Regions from separate parts of the Gordonia sp. UCD-TK1 genome, predicted to be linked through region 2. Evidence: predicted binding sites of a transcription regulator. Region 2 holds the regulator's gene; each other region holds the start of a gene.

Region 1 (3,176 bases), on a different contig from region 2:
CCGCGAGGCGCCGGGATCGTCGTAGTCTGGGCCCACGCGCACCGCCGAGGAGAAAGCCGAGGTCCCATGTCGAAGATCCTGGTGTTCGGACACCGCAACCCCGACACCGATGCCATCGGGGCGGCGATCGGCCTCGCCCACCTCGAAGCCGCGCTCGGCAGCGATGTCGAGGCCGTCGCCCTGGGCCGACCGAGTCTCGAAACCGCCTTCGCACTGGAGCATTTCGGACTCGACGCGCCGCGCGTCATCGAGACGGCCGCGCCGGCGGAGGTGATGCTCGTCGACCACAACGAGCGCCAGCAGAGCGTTGCCGACATCACCGACGTGACCGTTCTGAAGGTCATCGACCACCATCGGATCGCCAATTTCGAGACGGCGGCGCCGCTGTACATGCGCGTCGAGCCGGTCGGATGCACCTGCACGATTCTCACCCGGATGTACGCGGAGAACGGGGTCGAGATCCCGCGTCCGCAGGCGGGCATCATGCTGTCGGCGATCATCTCCGACACCCTCTTGTTCAACTCCCCCACCTGCACCGACGCCGATCGCGCCGCTGCCGCCGAGCTTGCCGACATCGCGGGCGTCGACGTCGACGAGTACGGCGACGCGCTTCTACGGGCCGGGACCGCGCTCGGCGACGAGCCGGTGTCGGCGATCATCGGACGGGACTCCAAGAGCTTCGAAATGGGGCCGAAGACGGTGCGGGTCTCGCAGATCACCACGGTCGACTCCGCCGAGGTGCTTGCACGCCGCGAGGAGTTCCTCACGGCGATGGCCGCGGAGAAGGAGGCAGCCGGCTACGACCTCTACCTCCTGCTCATCACCGATGTGATCAAGGCCGACTCGGATCTGCTGGTGGTCGGGGAACCCGCCTCGGCGGTCGAACAGGCGCTCGGGGTCACCGTGGCGGACGGCCATGCCTTCGGCAAAGGCGTCGTCTCGCGCAAGAAGCAGATCGTCCCGCAGTTGACCGAAGTGCTGGACGTCTGAGCGGTCTCTGGCCTCCCCGAGCACATCCGCAGTCGAGAGAGGACTCGTAACAACATAATTCGAGGACAACGCAAACCGGCACCCCCATTTACCACAACGCACCGACAAGTTGTCGTCGACGAATGCCGTTGCACAACAGAAACTTTCGAGTTGCGAGATGCCGGCTGTGGTGTACACTCGAACGTACATTCGCAGCTACGGTTCTTGGGTGGTGGCCATGTCTGACGGATCAGCGACGCCGCAGCCGCGTGCCGTCGAGTTGATTGCCGACCTCCACCGCATCGTGGACGAGTTGCAGACGGTCGACCTGGGGCCGTGCACCGATGCCGAGTTGGCCGAAGTGGCAGCCGATACCGAGAAAGCGATCGCACGGTTGACTGTTGCCGGTGACCGGCAGATCGATCAGGTCGAGGCCCGCGACCTGCCCCGCAAAGCCGGGTGCCGAACACTCATGCAGTACATGACCCACCGGCTACGCGTCTCCAACCCGATGCGACGCCGTAAGCAGATGGACGCCACCGCCACCCGCACCAGCCTCGGCGGCGACAAACTGGAACCCGAACACCCCACCCTGGCCGAGGCTTTCGCCGCAGGAGCGGTCGGTTCCGCACACGTGCAGGCCGCCCTCGATGTCCTCGACCAGATCCCCCACGGAATCGACCACGACGTGAAAGTCGCGGCCGAACGGCAGATGGCCGAGATCGCCACCGACCACACACCCGCCGACATCACTCAACTCGGTGCCCGGCTGCTGGCTCATCTCGACCCCGACGGCACATTGGCTGATGACACCGACCAGAAACGACGCCGCAACCTGTGGATCGGCCGCCAACGCGCTGATGGCACCGCGAAGATCTCCGGCACGCTGACCCCCGAACTCGCCGCCCGGCTGACGATGATGTTCGCGGTATGGGGCAAACCCGGGCTCAACAATCCCGACGACCCCGAGGCACCCAGCGGGCCGGCCGGGGCCGCTGACCCCGACGCCCTGACCACCGCGGCCGACCGCGACAGCCGCACTCCCGCGCAGATCAACCACGACGCCCTCGACGCCGCACTCGCCGCCGGTTTCGCCGACGGGACCCTCGGAAAGTCGCACCGCGGATTACCCGTGCAACTGATCGTCAAAGCCGACCTCAACGACCTCATCCGTGAAGCCGGACTCGCGACCACCGCCACCGGAACCCTGCTGCCCATCCCGGACCTCATCGCCATGGCCGGTGAGGTCCAACCGTGGTTGGCGATCTTCAAAGACGCCTCCGCTGTCCCGCTGCACTTCGGGCGCGGGAAACGACTCGCCACCCGCGAACAACGCCTCGTCTCCTTCGCCCGCCCCGACGGGGAAGTGTGCTCAGCACCAGGCTGCGAGCAGCCCGCCACCCACATCGAGCTTCATCACGCCCAGAAGGATTGGGCCAAAGGCGGTCTCACCGACATCGACGACCTCGCACCGGCCTGCCCACGCCACAACCGGATGGTCGGTGACCAACCCGGCCAATACACCACCCGCATCGCCCGGTCCGGACCAGACGAAGGCCGCTGCATCTGGCGACTCAACGCCGAACCCGGCGCACCACCCAACCCCGAACACATCAACCGCCGACCCGACATACCCCGGCGATTCACACAACACCTGAACACCGTGCGCGAGCAGATCCACGGGCCACCAACGCGGTCCGGCGATCACGCGCGCCCGAACAACCGGCACCACGACGACGCGCGTCGCTCATGGTCGAGAACCAGCCACGTCATCGACGTGAGACCACCCCGACCCGGCCAACGACAGCTCCGACCCTCCCTCGTCGAAGCATTCCTAGCCGAGTACCTCGCACGCAACTGACTGCGCTGCAACGCAACCCGTCGTAGCTCGCCGACCTCGACGCGCTCCTTCGTCGCTTGCTCGGCCCGGCGGCTATCGCTCCTCATACCTCAGTGTCTGCGGCCTGCCGGCCGTCGTGGACTCCGAAAGAACCCGTTGTGCTCGGCGCGAGCCCAATCACTGCTCCCTGAGGAGGCCGGAGCTTGCGGAGGCCGTCACGAAGGGTCCAGGTGAGTTGGGTTGCGAAGACCCTTCGTGACGCACCCTCCGCAAGCTCCGGGCGCTCCTCAGGGAGCGGGGTTGGTCGCCCTCCGCAAGCTCCGGGCGCTCCTCAGGGAGCAGGGGCAGGGCGTTCTTTCGGATCCGG
Region 2 (3,176 bases):
CGCCCACCTCGTGTTCGACGGATTCGTGGCGGCTACCGCGCGACGCCACCTGGAGAATCTGCCGCGCTATCTCGACGGCGCGCAAGCACGTCTGGAGGCACTACCCGCGTCCGCAGCACGCGACCAGGCCGGGGTGGCCGCCGTCGATCGCGTCGTCGAACGGTGGGCCCAACGCCTCGAACAGGTACCCGAGCACCGGCGGGCGGTGGTCGACGACGAAGCGCAGTGGCTCGTCGAGGAGTTGCGCGTGGGGCTGTTCGCCCAGCGTCTCGGCACCGCGTTCCCGGTGTCGGAGAAACGGGTCCTACGAGCTCTGGACCGACTCGGCTGACACGGGTTCGGCGAGCGCGCTCCCGGATCCCGATGCCGCCTTCAGGTCGTCGATCTCGCGCTGGAAGTCCTCCACCGAGTCGAACGACCGGTACACCGAGGCGAAGCGCAGATACGCCACCTCGTCGAGATCGCGGAGCGGGCCCAGGATGGCGAGTCCGACCTCGTTGCTGGGGATCTCGGCCGATCCACTGGCGCGCACCGTGTCCTCGACCTGCTGGGCGAGCTGCGCGAGCGCGTCCTCGGCGACGTGGCGGCCCTGACAGGCTCGCCGCACGCCACGCATGACCTTCTCCCGGCTGAACGGCTCGGTCACGCCGTTGCGTTTGACCACCGCGAGCACGGCGCTCTCCACGGTCGAGAACCGGCGACCGCACTCCACACAGGAGCGACGGCGGCGGATGGCCTGCCCTTCATCTGCGACACGCGAGTCGATGACCTTGGTGTCGTCGTTCTTGCAGAAGGGGCAGCGCATCGTGTCCTCACGCAGGTCGCGGGACGCTGGAACGCACCCGAAGCGTGCGCCCCGCCGCTTGTCGGCCGGCCCCTGTGACATCGAGGATACCGCCCGGCCTCAGCGGTACCGGGGGGTGAGCAGGGGCTGGCCCACCTGCAGCGCGCTCGACCCCAGATCGTTCATCGCGACGATCTCGTCGATCACGACCTCGCGCGGCATCTCGGGTGCCACCCGGCCGGCGATCGAGCTGAGCGAGTCCCCCGAGCGCACATGGACGACCTCGGAACTCACGGCGGACGGTGTCAGCGAGTCCGAGTAATTCTGGCCGACGACACCGAACACCCACACGACGAACGCCAGCCCGACACCGGCGAGGAGCGCGACCGCGGTGCGGCGGCGGCGACGGAACACCGCCGCGTCGGGCCCGACCGGGCCACGTCCCCGGACCCCGACCGGAGAGCCACAGTGGGTACCGCCCACCCGCGGGGTCACCGGCGATGCCCCCCGCGGCCGGGTGCCGGCCGGCCGGTTGTCGACCGGTCGGCCGCCGTCGGACAGCGGGGCGCGGGTCCGGACGCGATCGGCGCGGTCGGTGCGCGGCCGGACGGCGTCGGGACGGTCGGTGCGGACGGGAGCGACGAGAGTGGCGGTGCGCATGGTGCCCTCCGGTGTTCGGGTGTCTGGGATCGTGCGGGTGTGGTGGTCGGTGTTCGAACATCGATCAGATGTTCGATGCACTGATGTTCGAATTTGTAGCACGACGTCCCGACAAAGTCTCGCGACACATCGAACAAATGTTTGAGGTGCCGGTCGCACTCCGCTAGGCTCGGACCCGGCGCAAGCCATCTACCAGCACGTTCCGAAGACGAGAGGAACCGAACATGAGTGACACCGGCGATAGGCGCGGCCGAGCGCGGGGCGCCGACGACGAGGCCCCGTTCGACGCCGCCGCCGCCGAGGCCTCACTCACCCCGCGACAGGCCGGGGTCCTGGAGGTGATCCGCCGCTCGGTGCGCGAGCGCGGTTATCCGCCGAGCATCCGGGAGATCGGCGACGAGGTCGGCCTGGCCTCGACGTCATCGGTGGCCCATCAGTTGCGGACGCTGGAACGCAAGGGGCTGCTCAAGCGCGACGCGAACCGTCCCCGTGCGGTCAACATCGCCCCGAGTGACACCCCGTCGCCGGACACCCCGACGGCCGGCCAGCTTCCCGAGCCGACCTTCGTGCCGGTTCTCGGCCGTATCGCGGCCGGCGGTCCGATCCTGGCCGAGGAGGCCGTCGAGGACGTCTTCCCACTGCCCCGTGAGCTCGTCGGCGAGGGATCGCTCTTCCTGTTGCGCGTCGTCGGCGAGTCGATGATCGACGCCGCGATCTGCGACGGCGACTGGGTCGTGGTCCGGCAGCAGAACGTCGCCGACAACGGCGACATCGTCGCGGCCATGATCGACGGCGAGGCCACCGTGAAGACCTTCAAGCGTCAGGGCCCGAACGTCTGGCTCATGCCGCACAACGAACTGTTCGATCCGATCCCGGGCAACGATGCCGTCATCCTCGGCAAGGTCGTCACCGTGATGCGGCGAGTCTGACCTCTCCACCGACCGAACCGTCGAGCACCGCCGCGGCCGCCTCGCGCGCCGCGGCGGGATCCGAGGTGGACAGGGCAGCCTCGGCGGCGGCCCGGCAGTCCGGTGCGGACACCTCGCCGAGCCGGGCCCCCACGGCCGCCGCAGCAGCCGGCGCGCTGGACAGCGAGGTGACCCCGAGACCGACGAGCACGCAGGCGAGGTTCGGATCGGCGGCGGCCTCGCCGCACACCCCGACCGGCTTTCCCTGACGTGCACCCGCTGCCGCGACACCCGCGATGAGGCTCAACACGGCCGGTTGCCACGGGTCGGTCAGTCCGGCGAGATCGGCCGACATCCGGTCGGCCGCCATCGTGTACTGGGTCAGATCGTTGGTGCCGATGGACACGAAGTCCACCTCGGCGAGGACGGCTTCGGCCAGGATCGCCGCCGCGGGCACCTCGATCATCACCCCGGCGACCAGACCACGGCCGCGGACCTCGGCGGCGAAGGTGCGCGCCTCCGCCGGCGAGGCGATCATCGGCGCCATGACCCACGGCGCGACGGCCGACCCCGACGCGGCCTGCGCGATCGCGTCGAGCTGATGCGCGCGGATCTCGGGGTGCGCCAGCGCGATCCGATCGCCCCGCACGCCGAGCGCTGGGTTCGATTCGTCGGGATGGGTCACGAACCGGAGCGGTTTGTCGGACCCGGCGTCGAGGGTGCGGATGACCACCTTCTGCCCGTCGAACGCATCGAGCACCTCCCGGTAGATCGCGGCCTGCTCGTCCACCGACGGTTCGTCGGCACGCTCGAGGAACGCGAGT
Region 3 (3,176 bases), on a different contig from region 2:
TCGACACGATGGCCAACGCCGCGTTCTACTACGGCGTCGTCCGGGGCCTCGTCGAATCCGACCGGCCGCTGTGGTCGCGGATGTCGTTCAACGCCGCCGCCGAGAACCTGCAGTCCGGCGCCCGCACCGGCATGGAGTCGCAGCTCTACTGGCCCGACGTCGGCTGGGTGCGACCCGACGAACTCGTCATGCGCCGGCTGCTCGTGCTCGCCGAGGACGGTTTGCAGCGGTTCGGCGTCTCCAACAAGGCCCGCAAGCGCTACCTGTCGGTCATCGAGGGCCGCTGCATCTCCCGCCAGACGGGATCGGTCTGGCAACGCCAGGCGGTCGCGGCCCGCGAACGCACGGGCGAGAGCCGGACACAGGCGCTGCACGGGATGCTCCGCGACTACGTGACCCAGATGCACGAGGGCGAGCCGGTGCACACCTGGGAGGTCTGACACCCGCCTCGGCGCTCGTCGACGGACCTGCTTTAATGGAAACAATTTCCATTAAGGAGGCTCCGTTGAAGGTCCGTGCATCCATCCGGTCGTTGAAGAACCAACCCGGTTCACAAGTGGTCAAGCGCAAGGGGCGCATCTACGTGATCAACAAGGGCAACCCCAGATTCAAGGCACGCCAGGGCTGACCGCCGTCGGGCGTCGGCCCCGCCCGCGGGCACCGGCAACCTCGAATCCACGATCGTCGGTTTCGTCAACACCGCGCTCGCCGCCCAGAACGCAGCCGTCGCCGCCGAATCCCTGGGATTCGGAACGGTGTTCGTCGGGTCGATCCGCAACCACCCCCTGGCGGTGGCCGACGAAATCGGCCTACCCGACCATGCGGTCGCGACCTTCGGTCTGGCGATCGGACGACCCGATCCGACCGAGCCCGCGGGTATCAAACCCCGCCTGCCCCAAGCGGCGGTTCTCCACCACGAGACCTACGACGCCGAGTCTGCGGACTCCCACGTCGAGGCCTACGACGAGGTCCTGTCCGGTTACAACCGTCGGTATGGTCTCGAGGGAGACTGGAGCACAAAGGTTCTCGCTCGTCTCGCCGATGCCGAGTCGTTACACGGCCGGGAGCGACTGCGTGCGCAGCTCGAGGCACGCGGGCTGCCGTCGTGGTGACCGTGTTCGCTTGACCCAACCGACAACCCTCATCGCCCCGTCGAATCCTACCGGTCGCCACCGACAAGCTCCCGCAACACAATGAATCCGATTCACATTGCCGGGCAATTGTTTTCGTGGCCAGTCCCGCCGAAATCGTGTACACTCGAACGTACATTCGCAGCAACGGTTCTCGGGGGAGGTGACCGTCATTCCCAGCACCGCACCACTCGCCGACCACGGCGCACCCGTGTCCCGCGCGGCCGAACTCGTCGCCGAACTACACGCGAACCTCGACGAACTACAGACCGTCGACTTGTCGTCGTGCACCGACGAAGAACTGATCGACGTCGCCGCGGAGACCGAACGCGCCATCGCACGTCTGACCGTCGCCGGTGACCGGCAGATCGATCAGGTCGAGGCCCGCGACCTGCCCCGAAAAGCCGGGTGCCGAACACTCATGCAATTCATGACCCACCGGCTACGAGTCTCGAACCCGATGCGGCGTCGCAAGCAAATGGACGCCACCGCCCACCGCACCAGCCTCGGCGGCGAGGTCCTTCCACCCGAATACCCCTGCCTCGCCGAAGCGTTCGCACAAGGCGCGGTCGGCACCGCGCACGTGCAGGCCACCCTCGACGTCCTCGACCGCATCCCCGGCACCATCGACCACGACATCAAGGTCGCCGCCGAGCGACAGATGGCCGAGATCGCCGAAGCCCACACCCCCGCCGAGATCACCCAACTCGGCGCGCGGCTGCTCGCCCACCTCGACCCCGACGGCACACTGACCGACGACACCGACCAGAAACGACGCCGCGGCCTGTGGATCGGCCGACAACGCGCCGACGGCACCGCCAAAATCTCCGGCACCCTGACCCCCGCACTCGCCGCCCGGCTCACCATGATGTTCGCCGTGTGGGGCAAACCCGGACTCAACAACCCCGACGACCCCCACTCGCCCCAAGGCCCGGCCGGCACCGCCGACCCCGACGCCCTGACCGCCGCAGCCGACCGCGACGGACGCACTCTCGCCCAGACGAATCACGACGCGCTCGACGCCGCACTGGCCGCCGGCTTCGCCGACGGAACACTGGGCACCTCGCACCGAGGCCTGCCCGTCCAACTGATCATCAAAGCCGACCTCAACGACCTCATCCGCGAAGCCGGACTCGCCACCACCGCCACCGGCACCCTGCTACCCATCCGGGACTTGATCGCGATGGCCGGTGACGTCCAGCCGTGGTTGGCCATCTTCAAAGACGCCACCACCGTCCCCCTGCACTTCGGACGGGGCAAACGCCTCGCCACCCGCGAACAACGCCTGGTCTCCTTCGCCCGTCCCGACGGGGAAGTGTGTTCGGCACCCGGGTGCGATCAACCCGCCACACACATCGAGCTTCATCACGCCGAACGAGACTGGGCCAAGGGCGGACTCACCGACATCGACGACCTCGCACCCGCCTGCCCACGTCACAACCGCATGGTCGGCGACCAAACCGGCCAATACACCACCCGCATCGCCCGATCCGGACCCGACGAAGGCCGCTGCCTCTGGCGATTGAACGCCGAACCCGGCGCACCACCCAACCCCGAACACCTCAACCGCCGACCCGACATACCCCGGCGGTTCGCACAACACCTGAACACCGTGCGCAACGAGATCCACGGACCTGCCACCAGGCCCGGCGATGAGTCGCGCCCAACCCTTCGTGACGCGCCCTCCGCAAGCTCCGGGCGCTCCTCAGGGAGCAGCGGGCGCCCCGACGCCGTCGGCTACGGCGACCGCGGCCGGCGCCTCGAACTCGCCTACCGACAACTCGTCCATCCGCGAACACCGCCGGAGCACCTCACCACCCCACCGCTGACCCCGGTCGAAGCAGCACTCGCGCGCATACTCACCGATCACGCGTGATCGCAGCGCTGCTCGCCAACTCAGCGCCGACGGTGAGTCGACGGCGGCCGCACAGATAGGCCGTGTTGGTTCCGGCGCATCGGCTACTTCTGCGCGAACAACCCCCGACCCGTCACGAGCGGGAGGTCGAGCGCGGTGACCAGGCCGGGTTTCGCATCGACCACCGCCGC

The links. The regulator LexA, encoded in region 2, represses DNA repair genes until DNA is damaged. The targets are predictions, from matches to a motif close to CGAACANNTGTTCG.
Region 1: the regulator LexA is predicted to act here: its motif matches at 1,169-1,182, upstream of A9310_RS20765 (HNH endonuclease signature motif containing protein).
Region 3: the regulator LexA is predicted to act here: its motif matches at 1,259-1,272, upstream of A9310_RS01955 (HNH endonuclease signature motif containing protein).

The regions. Positions count from the first base shown of each region.
Region 1 is NZ_LZMP01000046.1:190,511-193,686, reverse strand. Features, by position in the region: gene A9310_RS20770 (manganese-dependent inorganic pyrophosphatase) at 67-990, shown strand; gene A9310_RS20765 (HNH endonuclease signature motif containing protein) at 1,208-2,830, shown strand.
Region 2 is NZ_LZMP01000001.1:43,008-46,183, forward strand. Features, by position in the region: gene hrpA (ATP-dependent RNA helicase HrpA) at 1-331, shown strand, start outside; gene nrdR (transcriptional regulator NrdR) at 305-805, opposite strand; gene A9310_RS00190 (LysM peptidoglycan-binding domain-containing protein) at 905-1,444, opposite strand; gene lexA (transcriptional repressor LexA) at 1,669-2,373, shown strand; gene A9310_RS00200 (phosphoenolpyruvate--protein phosphotransferase) at 2,351-3,176, opposite strand, start outside.
Region 3 is NZ_LZMP01000002.1:93,168-96,343, reverse strand. Features, by position in the region: gene A9310_RS01965 (glutamate--cysteine ligase) at 1-440, shown strand, start outside; gene ykgO (type B 50S ribosomal protein L36) at 506-628, shown strand; gene A9310_RS01960 (nitroreductase family protein) at 681-1,112, shown strand; gene A9310_RS01955 (HNH endonuclease signature motif containing protein) at 1,303-3,006, shown strand; gene A9310_RS01950 (diacylglycerol kinase) at 3,090-3,176, opposite strand, start outside.